2 regions of the Aminivibrio pyruvatiphilus genome follow, and region 2 is predicted to be linked to the other one. Evidence: a T-box and tRNA genes for the amino acid it is inferred to sense, from the RefSeq annotation. Region 2 holds a T-box; the other holds one or more tRNA genes.
The links. The T-box of region 2 lies ahead of thrS (threonine--tRNA ligase). A T-box ahead of a tRNA ligase gene usually reads a tRNA of that ligase, here a tRNA-Thr.
Positions count from the first base shown of each region.

Region 1: it has a tRNA-Thr gene. The T-box ahead of thrS (threonine--tRNA ligase) is inferred to sense a tRNA for this amino acid. The anticodon was not compared.

Region 1 covers NZ_SORI01000026.1:108-7,663, reverse strand. Annotated here, with positions in the region: gene C8D99_RS13520 (mechanosensitive ion channel family protein) at 1-682, shown strand, start outside; gene C8D99_RS13515 (hypothetical protein) at 948-4,433, shown strand; tRNA gene C8D99_RS13510 (tRNA-Thr) at 4,756-4,831, shown strand; tRNA gene C8D99_RS13505 (tRNA-Tyr) at 4,852-4,936, shown strand; tRNA gene C8D99_RS13500 (tRNA-Thr) at 4,951-5,026, shown strand; gene C8D99_RS13495 (hypothetical protein) at 5,037-5,252, opposite strand; gene C8D99_RS13490 (ankyrin repeat domain-containing protein) at 5,312-6,358, opposite strand; gene C8D99_RS13485 (hypothetical protein) at 6,469-6,672, opposite strand; gene alaE (L-alanine exporter AlaE) at 6,653-7,165, opposite strand; partial or broken gene C8D99_RS13475 (hypothetical protein) at 7,311-7,556, shown strand, end outside.
Region 2 covers NZ_SORI01000017.1:67,467-75,022, forward strand. Annotated here, with positions in the region: gene C8D99_RS11720 (polyribonucleotide nucleotidyltransferase) at 1-1,701, shown strand, start outside; gene dut (dUTP diphosphatase) at 1,709-2,149, shown strand; T-box leader at 2,187-2,414, shown strand; gene thrS (threonine--tRNA ligase) at 2,460-4,358, shown strand; gene C8D99_RS11735 (TAXI family TRAP transporter solute-binding subunit) at 4,599-5,594, shown strand; gene C8D99_RS11740 (TRAP transporter permease) at 5,680-7,556, shown strand, end outside.

The DNA of each region.
Region 1 (7,556 bases), on a different contig from region 2:
GCTCCTGAGCATCGACGATTTCAGGCGCATAGGCACGTCCCTTCTCGCCTCCGTAGGCGTGGCGGGCATCATCGTGGGGCTATCCGCCCAGAGAACGGTGGCCACATTCCTCGCAGGAATCCACCTCGCCATTGCCCAGCCCATCCGCATCGACGATGTGGTCGTCGCCGAAGGGGAGTGGGGCAGGGTGGAAGAGGTCACTTTCACCTATGTGGTTCTCAGGCTCTGGGATTCCCGCCGCCTCGTTCTTCCGACGACCTACTTCCTTGAAAAGCCCTTCCAGAACTGGACCCGCGTTTCGGCGGACATTATCGGCACGGCTTTTTTCCATGTGGATTTTTCTGCTGACATGGAGGAGATACGTGCGTTCTTCAACACCGTGCTCGGAACAACGCCCCTGTGGGACGGGAGGGCGAAAGCCCTGCAGGTGACGGACTGTACATCCCGATCCATGGAGGTCCGGGCTCTCATGAGTGCCGCGAATTCTGGAGCCGCCTGGGATCTCCGCTGCCATGTCCGTGAAAAAATGATGGACTGGCTCCGCCGCGAACATCCGGTCTGGCTGCCCAGGGCACGGGCCGAGGTGAACAGCGGGGCAGGAGAGAACGTTTCCTGGTCTGCGCCGGGGAGGAACGGAGACGACATCCTTCCCCCGGCAAAAGAAGAGCTGCTTCGGGGGTAAAATTACTGCAGTATTGTTTTCCGGGGTTTTATCTCTCTTTTCTTGAAATATTGACGAATTCCGGAGATGCACTATACTTCACCACAACGGGTCTTTTCCCCGGCCAACTGTTTCACTCCCCGTTTCAGCGCGTGCGGGAATGTTTTGGGCTCCTCGTGCAGGGAAAATCTGGAGAGGCAAGGAACGGTTTTCTTTCCGAAAGGTTTGATACGCGCCCCGAAAGGCGGACCAGTCACATACCATTCGAATCCGGAGGTGGTTTGCAGTGAGATTGCGTTTTCTCAAGCCCTTGCGCATTGTTTCCCCGAGGCCGTTATTCTGCCTGTTTGTTGCTCTTCTCCTGCTGGGAGGTTGTATCCAGGCAGCGCCTCTCTCTGCTGAAGAGGTAAGCCCGGACGTTCCGGCGGCGGGAGCAGCTCCGGACATTCCTGTCCCGGGCGGAGGTGAAGCTGCAGCCGTCCAGTCTCCAGATGTAGTACCCCCTGAGACCGGGGCAGTCACCGTCATAATCGACGGCCCGAAAGAAGCCAGGTGGACCTTTGACGGCAAGGAATTTGACAGCGGTTCCGCGGTTGAGAACGTGCCTACCGGAAAGTATGTGGTGAGCTTCGCCGACGTTCCGGAGTGGACAAAGCCAGCCGATGCCGAAGTCACCGTTGCAAAGGACGGGACGGCGGCCCTGGACGGCAAGTATGTCCGCCATGTTGGCTCCGTCTCCGTGACAATCGACGGTCCGAAAGAGGCGAAGTGGACCTTCGACGGCAAGGCCTTCGACAGTGGTTCCGCGGTGGAGAACGTGCCCACCGGAAAGTATGTGGTGAGCTTCACCGACGTTCCGGAGTGGACCAAGCCCGCCGACGCCGAAGTCACCGTTGCAAAGGACGGGACGGCGACCCTGGACGGCAAGTACGTCCGCCATGTTGGCTCCGTGTCAGTGAAAATCGACGGTCCGAAAGAGGCGAAGTGGACCTTTGACGGCAAGGAATTTGACAGCGGTTCCGTGGTTGAGAACGTGCCCACCGGAAAGTATGTGGTGAGCTTCACCGACGTTCCGGAGTGGACAAGGCCCGCCGACGCCGAAGTCACCGTTGCAAAGGACGGGACGGCGTCCCTGGACGGCAAATATGTCCGCCACGTGGGGGCCGTCTCAGTGAAGATAGATGGTCCGAAAGAAGCGAAGTGGACCTTCGACGGCAAGGAATTTGACAGCGGTTCCGTGATTGAGAACGTGCCCACCGGAAAGTACCTGGTGAGCTTCGCCGACGTTCCGGAGTGGACAAAGCCAGCCGATGCCGAAGTCACCGTTGCAAAGGACGGGACGGCGACCCTGGACGGCAAATACGTCCGCCATGTGGGCTCCGTCACCGTGACAATCGACGGTCCGAAAGAAGCGAAGTGGACCTTCGACGGCAAGGAATTTGACAGCGGTTCCGTGATTGAGAACGTGCCCACCGGAAAGTATGTGGTGAGCTTCGCCGACGTTCCGGAGTGGACCAAGCCCGCCGACGCCGAGGTTGCCGTTGCAAAGGACGGGACGGCGACCCTGGACGGCAGGTACGTCCGCCACGTGGGGGCAGTGGCAGTGAAGATAGAAGGTCCAGAGGACGCACGGTGGATCTTTGACGGGCGGGGCGGTTTTGAGAGCGGCCACGTCATCACCAGCGTTCCCACCGGAACATACACGGTTTCCTTCTATGATCTCCCGGAGTGGACGAAACCCGCCGATGTATCAGTCTCCGTTACCAGGGATGGAACAGCCTCGGTTTCAGAAACCTACATCCGCCACGTGGGGGCCGTCTCCGTGACAATCGACGGTCCGAAAGAGGCGAAGTGGACCTTCGACGGCAAGGCCTTCGACAGTGGTTCCGCGGTGGAGAACGTGCCCACCGGAAAGTACCTGGTGAGCTTCGCCGACGTTCCGGAGTGGACCAAGCCCGCCGACGCCGAAGTCACCGTTGCAAAGGACGGGACGGCGTCCCTGGACGGCAAATATGTCCGCCACGTGGGGGCAGTGGCAGTGAAGATAGAAGGTCCAGAGGACGCACGGTGGATCTTTGACGGGCGGGGCGGTTTTGAGAGCGGCCACGTCATCACCAGCGTTCCCACCGGAACATACACGGTTTCCTTCTATGATCTCCCGGAGTGGACGAAACCCGCCGATGTATCAGTCTCCGTTACCAGGGATGGAACAGCCTCGGTTTCAGAAACCTACATCCGCCACGTGGGGGCCGTCTCCGTGACAATCGACGGTCCGAAAGAAGCGAAGTGGACCTTCGACGGCAAGGAATTTGACAGCGGTTCCGTGATTGAGAACGTGCCCACCGGAAAGTATGGGGTGAGCTTCGCCGACGTTCCGGAGTGGACAAAGCCAGCCGATGCCGAAGTCACCGTTGCAAAGGACGGGACGGCGACCCTGGACGGCAAATACGTCCGCCACGTAGGCTCCGTCTCCGTGAAGATCGACGGTCCGAAAGAGGCGAAATGGACCTTCGACGGCAATGCCTTCGACAGCGGTTCCGTGATTGAGAACGTGCCCACCGGAAAGTATGTGGTGAGCTTCACCGACGTTCCGGAGTGGACAAGGCCCGCCGACGCCGAAGTCACCGTTGCAAAGGACGGGATGGCTTCCATGGACAAGAAATATGTCCGCCACGTAGGCTCCGTCTCCGTGAAGATCGATGGCCCCGAAGGCGCAAAATGGAGCCTGGACGGCAAGGGCAGCTATGAAAGCGGTCACGTGCAAAAGAACATTCCCACGGGAAAATATACCGTTTCATTTACAGAAGCCCCGGACTGGGACAGCCCCTCGGATGTTTCCGTCACTGTAACCAAGGACGGAATGGCTTCCATGGACAAGAAATATGTCCGCCATGTGGGGGCTGTCAGCGTAAAATTCGACGGCCCGAAGGAAGCCAAATGGAGCCTCGGAGGCAAGGAGAGCTATGAAAGCGGCTACATGCTGAAAAATGTCCCCACGGGGAAATATACCGTCTCCTTCTCTGATGTCCCTGACTGGACCAGGCCGGCAGATGCCGCGGTTACGGTAGCCAAAGGCGGCACTGCATCGGCTGCCGGAGCCTATGTCAAGCACACAGGCTCAGTGACCGTAACAATTGAAGGCCCGAAAGAAGCCCGCTGGGCCCTGGACGGAAAAGGTGCCTACACAGCTGGTCAGACTGCGGGGGGGATTGAGGTCGGTAATCCGGTGCTCTCCTTCTCCGAAGTTCCGGGGTGGACGAAACCGGAAAATCAGAGAGTCACCGTCCGCAACGGAGCAGTATCCAGAACTTCCGGCACCTATGTCCGCCATACCGGATCGGTCAAAGTCGAGATTACCGGTACAAAAGACGGTCGGTGGAGCCTCGACGGAAAGGGGAATTACCCCGGCGGATGGACGGCGGGCAGCATTGTCGTGGGAACCTACAGGATCATCTTCTCCGATGTGTCCGGCAGGATCAAGCCTGAACCCAAAACCATCACCGTCAGCAGGGGAGCCACGACCACCGTTTCGGCCGCATACACCCAGAATACCGGGTCAATTACAGTGACTATCGACGGCCCCAAAGAAGCGCGATGGAGCATTGACGGAAGAGGAAGCTACGAAAGCGGCCAGACTGTGGCCGAAATCCTCGTGGGCAATCGCGTCATTTCCTTCTCCTACGTGAAAGGGTGGAGGTCTCCTGCGGACAGGAGCGTCACGGTCCAGAGGGGGGGAACCGTCTCGGCATCCGGTGTATATACGGCACGGTAGGCGGTCAGGTATTTTTCCGATGCATTCTGACTGAGTTACAGAGCAGGCCCCTCTCCGGAGAAACGGGAGAGGGGCCTTTTATCGCAAGGGAAATGAAGCCCATCTTGAAAAACTTCGCAAGGCCAGGACCCCCGGGTTCCGGATCATGTCATCCGGGACGGCGATCTCTTCCGGTCGGAGCGGCGAAAAAGATCGGGTGGTGACCGCACCGATAAATACAATTCCGTTGCAGCATGGGACATGCCGGGCGATAAAAAACTTTCCGGGGAGCAAATCGAAGGTTGACATCTCCGTTTGACCCGCTATAATATACCTTCGTTGAGCCGGTGTAGCTCAGCTGGTAGAGCAGCTGACTTGTAATCAGCAGGTCCCCGGTTCGAGTCCGGGTGCCGGCTCCAGCTTGACAAAGCAAAGAAGTGGTGGGATGGCCGAGTGGTCAAAGGCAGCAGACTGTAAATCTGCCGACACCGTCTACGAAGGTTCGAATCCTTCTCCCACCACCATTTTATACAAAGAAGCCGACTTAGCTCAGCAGGTAGAGCACATCCATGGTAAGGATGGGGTCTCCGGTTCGAGTCCGGAAGTCGGCTCCAGTAAGTAAAATCAAGGCTTCAGCTCTTTTAGCTGAAGTCTTGATTTTTTATTGGGAAGGGGTCTGGACGCACCTCTTCCGCCCCTCACAATCTCCTGCATCGCCATCCTGCCCCATCCGTCCCGGGAGTTCACTTCGGCTCCCTGTTTCAGGGCTTCCATCATGCCTTCGATGTCGCCCCGTTTTGTAGCTTCAAGCAGTTTTCGGTTCAGTTCGTCGATAGTCATCCTTATCTTCTCAAGGTGTCAAAATTCCATAAACGGCACAGTATCGTCTTTCTTCATGTTTATCTCTTTTTCAAGTAAGGGACCAGCCTCGACACCAGCCTGTCCGCCCCTTCAACTCCGTCACCGGCCCAGGCTTCGAGGTTCTTCCCGACGCGTTTCTTTATGAATTCGACTGCCAGTGCCGGGTCGGAATCCAGGGTGTCAAGGAGGATGCCCACCATAGCTGGAATGTTTTCAGGCGACAGGGACAGTGCGGACGCCCGCCCTGAAGAGAGGACTCTTAAAAAATTGTTCTGCATGGAGATATTTGTGCCGGTTATGGCTGGAAGAACCAGGTTGGCAGCCCGGGAACGATTTTTCGCAATGTGTCCGTCGAGTACTTCGCTTTGCTCCGGGTAAAGGAAGGATGCCAGAAGCAGTGCATAGGCTGCCCGTTCCCATGCGTTAATGTCGCTTTTGTCCTCAAGCCGTGTTATAAAATCCCGGGCTGTGCCGTCCGTCATCGCCCCTGAGGAAAGAAGGGCAGCTATGCTCCATGCCACGTCCGTCGAGAAAGACCATTCAAAAAAACATGCTTCAAGGACGGTGTGCCCGTTGTTGTTCCGGGCGTTCACGTCCGCTCCCTGCTCTATGGCGTTCTTCACATCCTGTATTTTCCCTTCTTCTGCCGCTTTAAATAACTGCCAGTTCAGTTTTTCGATATCCTTTTTTACTTCAGGCTCTTTCATGGCTTCAAGGAACATGGCGTCAAGTTCCGGGGACAACCTGCCTTCTTTCTTGAGCCACTCGTAATCTCTTTCAATAATCGCCCCGTTTTTCTTGAATGTCTTCAGCAGAGGGAGAGTGAGATGACCTTTATTTGTCGCGATCATCATCGCCGTCCAGCCGTACTCATTCACAGCATTCACGTCCGCTTCATGGGAGGCAAGCAATTCCAGCAGTGCGGGTGTGAGACGCCCCCACCGCGCCGCCTCTATCATAGCCGTCCTGCCGTCCTTGTTCCGGGCGTTTACGTCAGTACCCTGTTCCAGAACTTTTTTCACGCCCTCTATGTCGCCCTGTTTTGCCGCTTCAAGCAGATTTTTGTTCAGTTCTTCAATGGTCATCTTTATCCTCTCCCCTGGTTAAAACTCCATAAAGGGAATGGCTTCGTCCTTTTTGTTTCTCCCCTGCTTCAGGTACGACACCAGTTTCGCCACCAACTCTTCCGCCCTCTTCACTCCACCGCTGACCCAGGTTTGGAGATTCTTTCCGACCCGTTTCCGTATAACTCTACCACCGGAAACGGTTCGGAATCCATGGCGTCGAGGAGAATATCCACCATCGCCTGGATATTTTCAGGCGACAGGGACAGTGCGGGGATTGCTGCCGGAATCCCGTAATTTCCAAGGGATTTTCCCTTACAGGTTTCGTACGACATTCCCGGCGACCCTCCTGCAGAAATCAAGAAAGATTCCATAAGGGCGACCTGCCAGAGAGAAGACGGCCGACATGAAAACCGACGAAACGGCGATCTGTTTCCATGTCGCTCCTGCGCAGAGAAGAACGATGACGTAAAGCGGAACCTGGAAGATCACAAAGGCGAGGGTATCGCCCAGGATCAATTTCCACGGTTTCGTCCCGTCAATCTCGAGGGCGAGAAAAAGCCGGTCGCGGAAAAGGCCGTAGGGTCTCCCGGTAATGAGATTGACAGGTATGGCCGCTATTCTGGCCGTGACGGACTGGAAGAAGGTCAGCTTTGCTATGAAAATCTCGATACACATGCACAATGCCGTGGAAAAGAGGATCATCGCCGCGATATCGGCGATCAGGAAGCAGAGCCTTTCTTTTTTCTTCCCTGCAGAGCCCCTTGAATCTTTCAAAAACCTCACCTGCCCCGGACGGCCGTTCCCGGCCCGTTCTTTCTTCCTCATTGTTTTTTCCGCTTCCGTCAGCCCCAGTATACTGCTTTTTTTGAGAATAACATGGAAACGTCATCTATCTCTGACGGGACATTGGACAAGACGGACTTCCTTCTCCATAATACGGGAAAGAAATGATCACCAGGAGGGGATGCCCGTGTACGCACACATAGAAGAACTGGCGGACAGGATGACGGAGAAGCTCGTCGCCTGCCGCAGGGATTTCCACAAGCACGCGGAAAGCGGATGGTTTGAGATGAGGACGGCCTCTCTCATCGCCAGGCGTCTCACCGATATGGGCTATGAAGTCCTTGCAGGGCGTGACGTTTGCCGTGACGAATCCCGCATGGGACTGCCCCCGGACCAAGAGCTCGAGAAGAATTGCCTCCGGGCGAAGGAACAG
Region 2 (7,556 bases):
TCCGAGGAGATCCTCGTGGATGCCCTTGACCTCGCCCAAAGCGAGATCAGGAAGATCGTCGGCCTCTTCAACGAGATGCGGGCTTCCATCGGCCGGGAAAAACTTGTTCTGCCCGCGGCGCCTGCCTTCCCCGACATCGACCGGTGGATCACCGACAATCTCGGCGCCGAGATCCGGGACGCGGTACAGACTCATGAGAAGAAGCCCCGGGGCGACAAGCTCTCCGCAGCGAGAAACAAGGCCCAGGATCATTTTGCGGCAGAATATCCGGAGAGCGGAGACTATATTGCCGCCTTCATCGACGAGATGGTCAAGAAGACCATGCGTTCTCTCATCGTGGACGAGCGTATCCGGGTGGACGGCAGGGCCATGGACGAGCTTCGCTCCATCACCTGCGAGACGGGGATCCTTCCCAGGGTCCACGGGTCGGCCCTTTTCACCCGTGGCGAAACCCAGGCCCTCGTGGTGACCACCCTCGGCATGATGGGCGTGGACGACCAGATCCTGGACGGACTGAAGCAGGACGAGCCCGCCAAGAGGTTCATTCTTCACTACAACTTCCCCCCCTATTCCGTGGGTGAAGTCCGGCCCATGCGGGGACCGGGAAGAAGGGAGATCGGGCACGGAGCCCTTGCCGAAAGGGCACTCCGCTCCATGATCCCCGAGGAGGCGGATTTCCCCTACGTCATGCGGGTCGTCTCCGACATCCTCGAATCCAACGGTTCGAGCTCCCAGGCCTCCATCTGCGGCGGAAGCCTTGCCCTTATGAATGCCGGCGTTCCCATGAAGAAACACGTGGCCGGCATCGCCATGGGGCTCATCAAGGAAGGGGACAAGGTTGCTGTCCTGACGGATATCCAGGGCCTCGAAGACCACTTCGGCGACATGGACTTCAAGGTGGCCGGAACCAGGGACGGAGTGACCGCCCTCCAGATGGACAACAAGGCCGGGGGCATCACCAGGGGTATCCTGGAGCAGGCCCTCGGGCAGGCAAAGGCGGCACGGATGGCCATCCTCGAGAAGATGGAAGCCGCCATTCCAGCGCCGGACCAGCTTTCGCCCAATGCTCCCAGAATCTTCATGACCACCATCGACCCCGAAAAGATCCGCGACGTCATCGGTCCCGGCGGAAAGGTCATCCGGGGAATCACCCAGAAGACCGGCGTGAAGATCAACGTGGAGGACAACGGTGAAATCTACATCGGCGGCTCGTCCCAGGACAAGGTGGACGAGGCTCTTGCCATTATCCGCGGTCTCACGAAGGACCTCGAGGCCGGCGAAGTGTATTACGGCACGGTCACAAGACTCATGGCCTTCGGAGTGTTCATCGAGTGCCTCCCCGGCAAGGAAGGGCTGCTCCATGTGAGTGAAGTCAGCACGCACAGGATTCCCAAGGTGGACGACGTCTTCAAGGTGGGGGACAAAGTCCTGGTCATGGTCAAGGAAATCGACGACATGAACAGGGTGAACCTGACCAGGCGCCGTATCCTGGAGAACGAGGCCCGGATTTCCGACGAGGGCCTTTCCGACGTGCTGCCCGCCGAAAAGGAGCGGGAGGAGGCCATTGCCGCCCTCGCAGCGGCTGCAAAGGCCAATCCTTCTCCCGACAGGGATCGTCCTTCCCACGGCGGCGGCAGACCTGACCGGGGAGACAGGAGAGGCGGCGGCCCCCGACGCCATTCCTCCGGAGGAAGGGAATAGACCTCCCATGGAGGTTCCTGTAAAGATTGTCCGGGAGGGGAGGGCGAACGAGCTTCCCCTTCCGGAATATGCCACGCCATTTTCTGCGGGCGTCGACCTGAGGGCAGCCGATAACTGTGTTCTTCTTCCCGGTGAATGGACAGCCGTACCCACGGGGCTCAGGATCGAGCTTCCGGAGGGATACGAAGGCCAGGTCAGGCCGAGGAGCGGGCTGGCGGCCAGGCACGGCGTCACTGTGCTGAACGCTCCCGGGACAATCGACAGCGATTACAGGGGCGAGATACGGGTGCTTCTCATCAACCACGGAAAGGAATCCTTCGCCATATCCGCAGGCGACAGGGTTGCACAGCTCATCCTGGCCCCGGTGTCCAGGATCTCCTGGAGAGAGGAAGCCCTGGCGGATTCCGAAAGGGGCGAGGGAGGCTTCGGCAGCACCGGCAGGAGTTGACAGAAACGCCTTTTCGAGGTATAAGACACGAAAATAAGTTTATGCGATGACGGGGAGAGTAGAAGAACTCTACCGCACCAGAGAGGGAAACCCGAGGCTGGAAGGTTTCCTGCGGACATTCTTCGAAAACCGCCCCTGAGCGGGTGCCGAAAAACCTCCGGGAACAAGGCGCCGGGGTCCGCCCCTTACAGCGGTCTACGAGCGCCGTCCTTTTCTAAAGGCCGGAATTGGAGTGGAACCACGGCAAGCCCACGCCGTCTCCAGATGGAGATGTGTGGGCTTTTTTCATTTTTTCGAGGAGGAGAGAATCATGTTCGAACTGAAGGAACCGGGAGGAAAAAGCGTGCGGCTTTCGTCGGGAGCGGCGGGGGAAGCACTGGAGAAACTGGGTGTCAAAAGCGGAGCCGTGGCGGCGATGCTGAACGGAAGACCAGTGGACATGACCGCCGAGATCACTGAGAGCGGCGACATCGCTCCTATTACGGCCGACTCTGAAGAGGGGCTGGACATCCTCCGCCACTCGGCTGCCCACCTCATGGCCCAGGCCGTGGCCGGACTCTATCCCGGCACGCGGTATGGCGTGGGGCCTTCCATAAAGGACGGCTTCTACTACGACATGGAGATCCCCGGCGGCATTACCGAGGAAGACCTGCCCAAAATCGAGAAGGAAATGAAGCGCCTGGCAAAAAGGGCGATTCCGGTGGAACGGCGGGAGATGACCAGAGAGGAAGCCCTGGCCTATTTCCGGGAAAAGAACGACCCCTATAAGGCGGAGATCATCTCCGATCTGGAGGAGGATCATGTGTCCCTGTATTTCCAGGGCGATTACGCAGACCTCTGCCGGGGACCCCACGTGCCCAATACATCCTGGGTGAAGCACTTCCGCCTGCTCTCCGTGGCCGGAGCCTACTGGAGGGGCGACGAAAAGAACATCATGCTCACACGGGTCTACGGCACCGCCTTTGCTTCTGAAGAAGCTCTGGAGGCGTACATCCGGAGGATGGAGGAGGCGAAGAGCAGGGACCACCGCCGCCTGGGCAGGGAGCTCGATCTTTTCAGCCTCCAGAACGAGGGGCCCGGTTTCCCCTTCTTCCATCCCAAGGGCATGGTCATCATGAACTGCCTCGTGGACTTCTGGAAGAAAGAGCACACAAAACGGGGGTACAGCGAGATCCGGACGCCTCTCATCCTTGACCGGGATCTCTGGATACGGTCGGGCCACTGGGATCACTACCGGGAGAACATGTACTTCACCGAAATCGACGAACAGCCCTTCGCCATCAAGCCCATGAACTGCCCGGGCGGGATGATGGTCTACAAGAGCCAGTTGAGGAGCTACCGGGATCTGCCCATGCGCATGGCGGAGCTCGGGGTGGTTCACAGGCATGAGCGGAGCGGCGTCCTTCACGGGCTCATGAGGGTCCGGTGCTTCACCCAGGACGACGCCCACCTCTACTGTCGCCCCGACCAGGTGAAGGACGAGATCATAGGAATCATGAACCTGTGCAATTATATCTACAGGGACGTGTTCGGCTTCAAGTACACCATGGAACTCTCAACCCGGCCCGAAAACTCCATGGGTTCGGAAGAGCAGTGGGCTATCGCGGAGACGGCCCTGAAGCAGGCCCTGGACGAGACGAAGTCGGAGTACAGGCTGAACCCCGGCGACGGGGCGTTCTACGGCCCCAAAATCGACTTCCATCTCGAGGACTGCATCGGCAGAACATGGCAGTGCGGCACCATACAGCTGGACTTCCAGATGCCCGAAAAGTTCGACCTTTCCTACGTGGGGGCCGACGGCAAGGAACACCGTCCCGTGATGCTCCACAGGACTGTTCTCGGCAGTCTCGAGCGGTTCTTCGGAATCCTCGTGGAAAACTTCGCCGGAGCTTTCCCCTACTGGATCGCGCCCGTTCAGGTGCGGATTCTCCCCGTTTCAGGCGACTATGTAGAGTATGCCGGGAAAATCGCCTCTGAACTTCGGTCTTCGGGGATCCGTGTAGAAGTGGACGAACGGGACGAAAAACTCGGCAAGAAAATCCGGGATGCCCAGACCCAGAAAATTCCCTACATGGCCGTGGTGGGCGAGAAGGAAAGAGAGTCCGGCGGCGTCGCCCCCCGGGAGCGGAGCAGGGGAGATCTGGGCGCTATGTCCATGGACCAGTTCAGGGAAGTTCTGGCTGCGGAGTTCAATCCCATCAAGGTCTGAGAACCGGGAAGATGTCCGGCAAGAGACAAGCCTGATCCGGAATTTATCTGCAGTGCTAATATAAAAGAACGTTTTTACAAAGGTCCCGGCGTAACAAATGGTCGGGACCTGTTTCATTGAGCGGAATATCTTGAATCCCTTCTCTTCTACTGCTACAATTTTATGCGTTTTTCGCTTAAGATCCGGAACAATGCTCTTGAGCACCGAGAGACCTCATAATCAGAGAAAGGGTGAAGAAGCATGAAGTCAACGAAAAAGATCCTGATCCTGTTCTGCATCGCGCTTTTCCTTCTCTCCGCCGCAGGTTCTGCCTTTGCCTCCGGCAAGTTCGTCACCATCGTCACCGGTTCCACGGGAGGAACGTATTACCCCATCGGCACCATTCTCGCCAATCACTTCAATACCGCACTCATGGACAAGGGATACAAATGGTCCGCCCAGAGTTCGGGAGGCACAGTGGAAAATCTTGACATGATGCAGCGCAGCGAGGCCGAGATGGCTATCGCCATGGCGAATCTCACAGGCTTTGCCTATACCGGTACGGTCCGGTACGAAGGAAAGAAGATTGAAAACCTGCGCTACGTCATGGGGCTGTGGCCTGATGTGACCCAGTTCGTGGTGAGCGGCTCCTCCGGCATCAAAACATGGGCAGACCTGAAGGGTAAAAAGGTCGCCGTAGGTCCTGCAGCCTCCGGAACGGAATTCAGCAGCCGGGTTCTGCTGAAGGCTCTCGCGGGGCTTACTTTCGATGACATCAGGGCGGAGTACGTGGGCTACAGTGAAGCTTCCCAGGCCCTTCAGAACGGCCAGCTCGATGCCTTCAACGCCGAAGCCGGCGTTCCCGTGGCTGCAGTGGCTGAGCTTTATGCCGGACGGCAGGAAGTGAACATGCTCGAGTTTTCTCCTGAGGATATCGCAACATTGAAAAAGGAAGCCCCCTTTTATGCCGCAGTGCTCATTCCCGCAGGAACGTATCCCAACCAGGAGAAGGAACTCAGGGTGGCCGGAATCAAGTCCGCCCTTCTCGTTGGGAAGGATGTGCCCGAAGAGCTAGTTTATGACATGCTGAAGGTCGTGTACAGCAAGAAAGAAGACCTGAAGAATGAGCATGCAGCCTTCACGAAGGTGGATTTCGACAATCCCGTGGACGGCCTTTACGGTGCTCCTCTTCACCCGGGTGCCGTGAAGTTCTTCAAGGAAATGGGGATGACCATTCCCCAGGAACTTCTTCCCTGATTGCAGGGCAGGATATTACCAGCCATCCGGGCGGCGTGGGCCTTTTTTGCCCCATGCCGCCCTTTTTTCGAAGGAGCGAAACCGGATGAAAAAACTTCTTTCCGCACTTCTCCCGGGAGAGTCCATCCCAACGAGAAAACTGTCCGGAACTGCAGGCAGGGCCGCCCTCGTTCTTACCGTTTCCACAGCCCTTGTCCATTTCTGGATGAACAGCATCGGTCTGCTTATTGCCATAAAAATGAATGCAATTCACCTCGGCACCCTCATGGCGATCATCTTTCTTTTTTACCCGGCGTTTGCCGGATCTCCCAGGGAACGACCGTCCATGCCCGACTGGGTGCTGGCCACCGCCTCCCTGGGGTGCATGGTCTGGCTGCTCCTCACTTATGACAGGCTTCTACAGACGAACCTTCAGGCTACGTTCGCCGATCTTGCGGTCGCCGTGGTCACCATGGCCCTTCTCGTGGAAGCGAGCCGAAGGGCCGTAGGCCTCCCCCTGACAGTGCTCAGCCTTCTTTTCCTCGCCTATACCCGTCTCGGACCCTACTTCCCGGGGCTCTTTGCCCACAGGGGATTCAACTGGGAAAGAATCATCATCCGTATGGCTCTCACGGACCAGGGAATTTACGGGGTCACGCTCATGGTTTCCTCCAGCTATGTTTTCATGTTTATCCTTTTTGGCGCTTTCCTGGCAGCCTCCAGGACCAGTGAGTTTTTCAACGACTTCTCCCTCGCTCTTGCCGGGAGATACCGGGGAGGTCCCGCCAAGGTGGCCGTGGTCGCTTCGGCTCTCATGGGAAGCATTTCGGGCAGCGCCCAGGCAAATGTCGCCACCACGGGGGCCTTCACCATACCCCTCATGAAGAGGGTGGGGTACATGCCCCATTTCGCCGGGGCGGTTGAAGCGGCTGCCAGTACTGGGGGCATTCTCATGCCGCCCATCATGGGGGCATCCGCTTTCATCATGAGCACCTTCCTGGGGATTCCCTATGTGAAGATCATGATCGCCGGCTTCACTCCCGCGCTCCTGTATTACCTCGCCATCATGTTCATGGTGGACCTGAGAGCCAAGAAGAGAGGCCTGAAGGGCATGGAACCCCGGGATATTCCCTCGCTGAAGGCGACCATGCTCGACAAGGGGCACATGACCATTCCTCTCGCTGTCATCATCTACCTTCTCGTGGCAGGCTACACTCCCCTCTACTCCGCCTTTCTCGGTCTTTTTGCCATTGTCCTGGTCTCTTCCCTGAAGCGGTCCACCCGAATGGGAATACGGGAAGTCATAGAGGCTCTGGATGGAGGAACACAGAGCGCTGCCCCGGTGGGGATATCCTGCGCCATTGTGGGCTTCATCGTCGGTGCCGTGGGGATGACGGGGTTGGGCCAGGTGATTGCCATGAACGTCATCATGTTCGCTGGAGGAAAACTCTGGGCCGCCCTCATCCTCTGCATGATCGCCGCCATTATCCTCGGCATGGGACTTCCCGCAACCCCGTGCTACATCATTACGGCGACGATCGCCGCTCCCGCGCTCCAGCGGATGGGCGTCCATCCACTGGCAGCCCATTTCTTCGCCTTCTACTACGGAACCATGTCTGCTGTGATTCCTCCCGTGGCCCTTACAAGCTATACAGCTGCCGGGCTGGCCGGAGCCCGTCCCTTCAAGGTGGCCATGGCCGCCCTGGGCCTGGCTCTCTCCGGACTGCTCCTGCCGTACCTTTTCGTCTACAACCCCGATCTTCTTTTCATTGACTTTGTACTGCCGAAGTATCTTTTCGACGTAGCCACAGCCATAATCGGCGTGTTTTCCCTTTCCTGCGGCATCATCGGAATGTTAAGGAGAGATATGCCCTTCTGGGAAAGAGCCCTGTTCGTTCTGGCGGGGATTCTTATGGTCAATCCGCTGAGAATGCTGAGAATTTCGAGTTTCGCTTTCTTCGCGGTGCTTGTCGCCCGGCACTG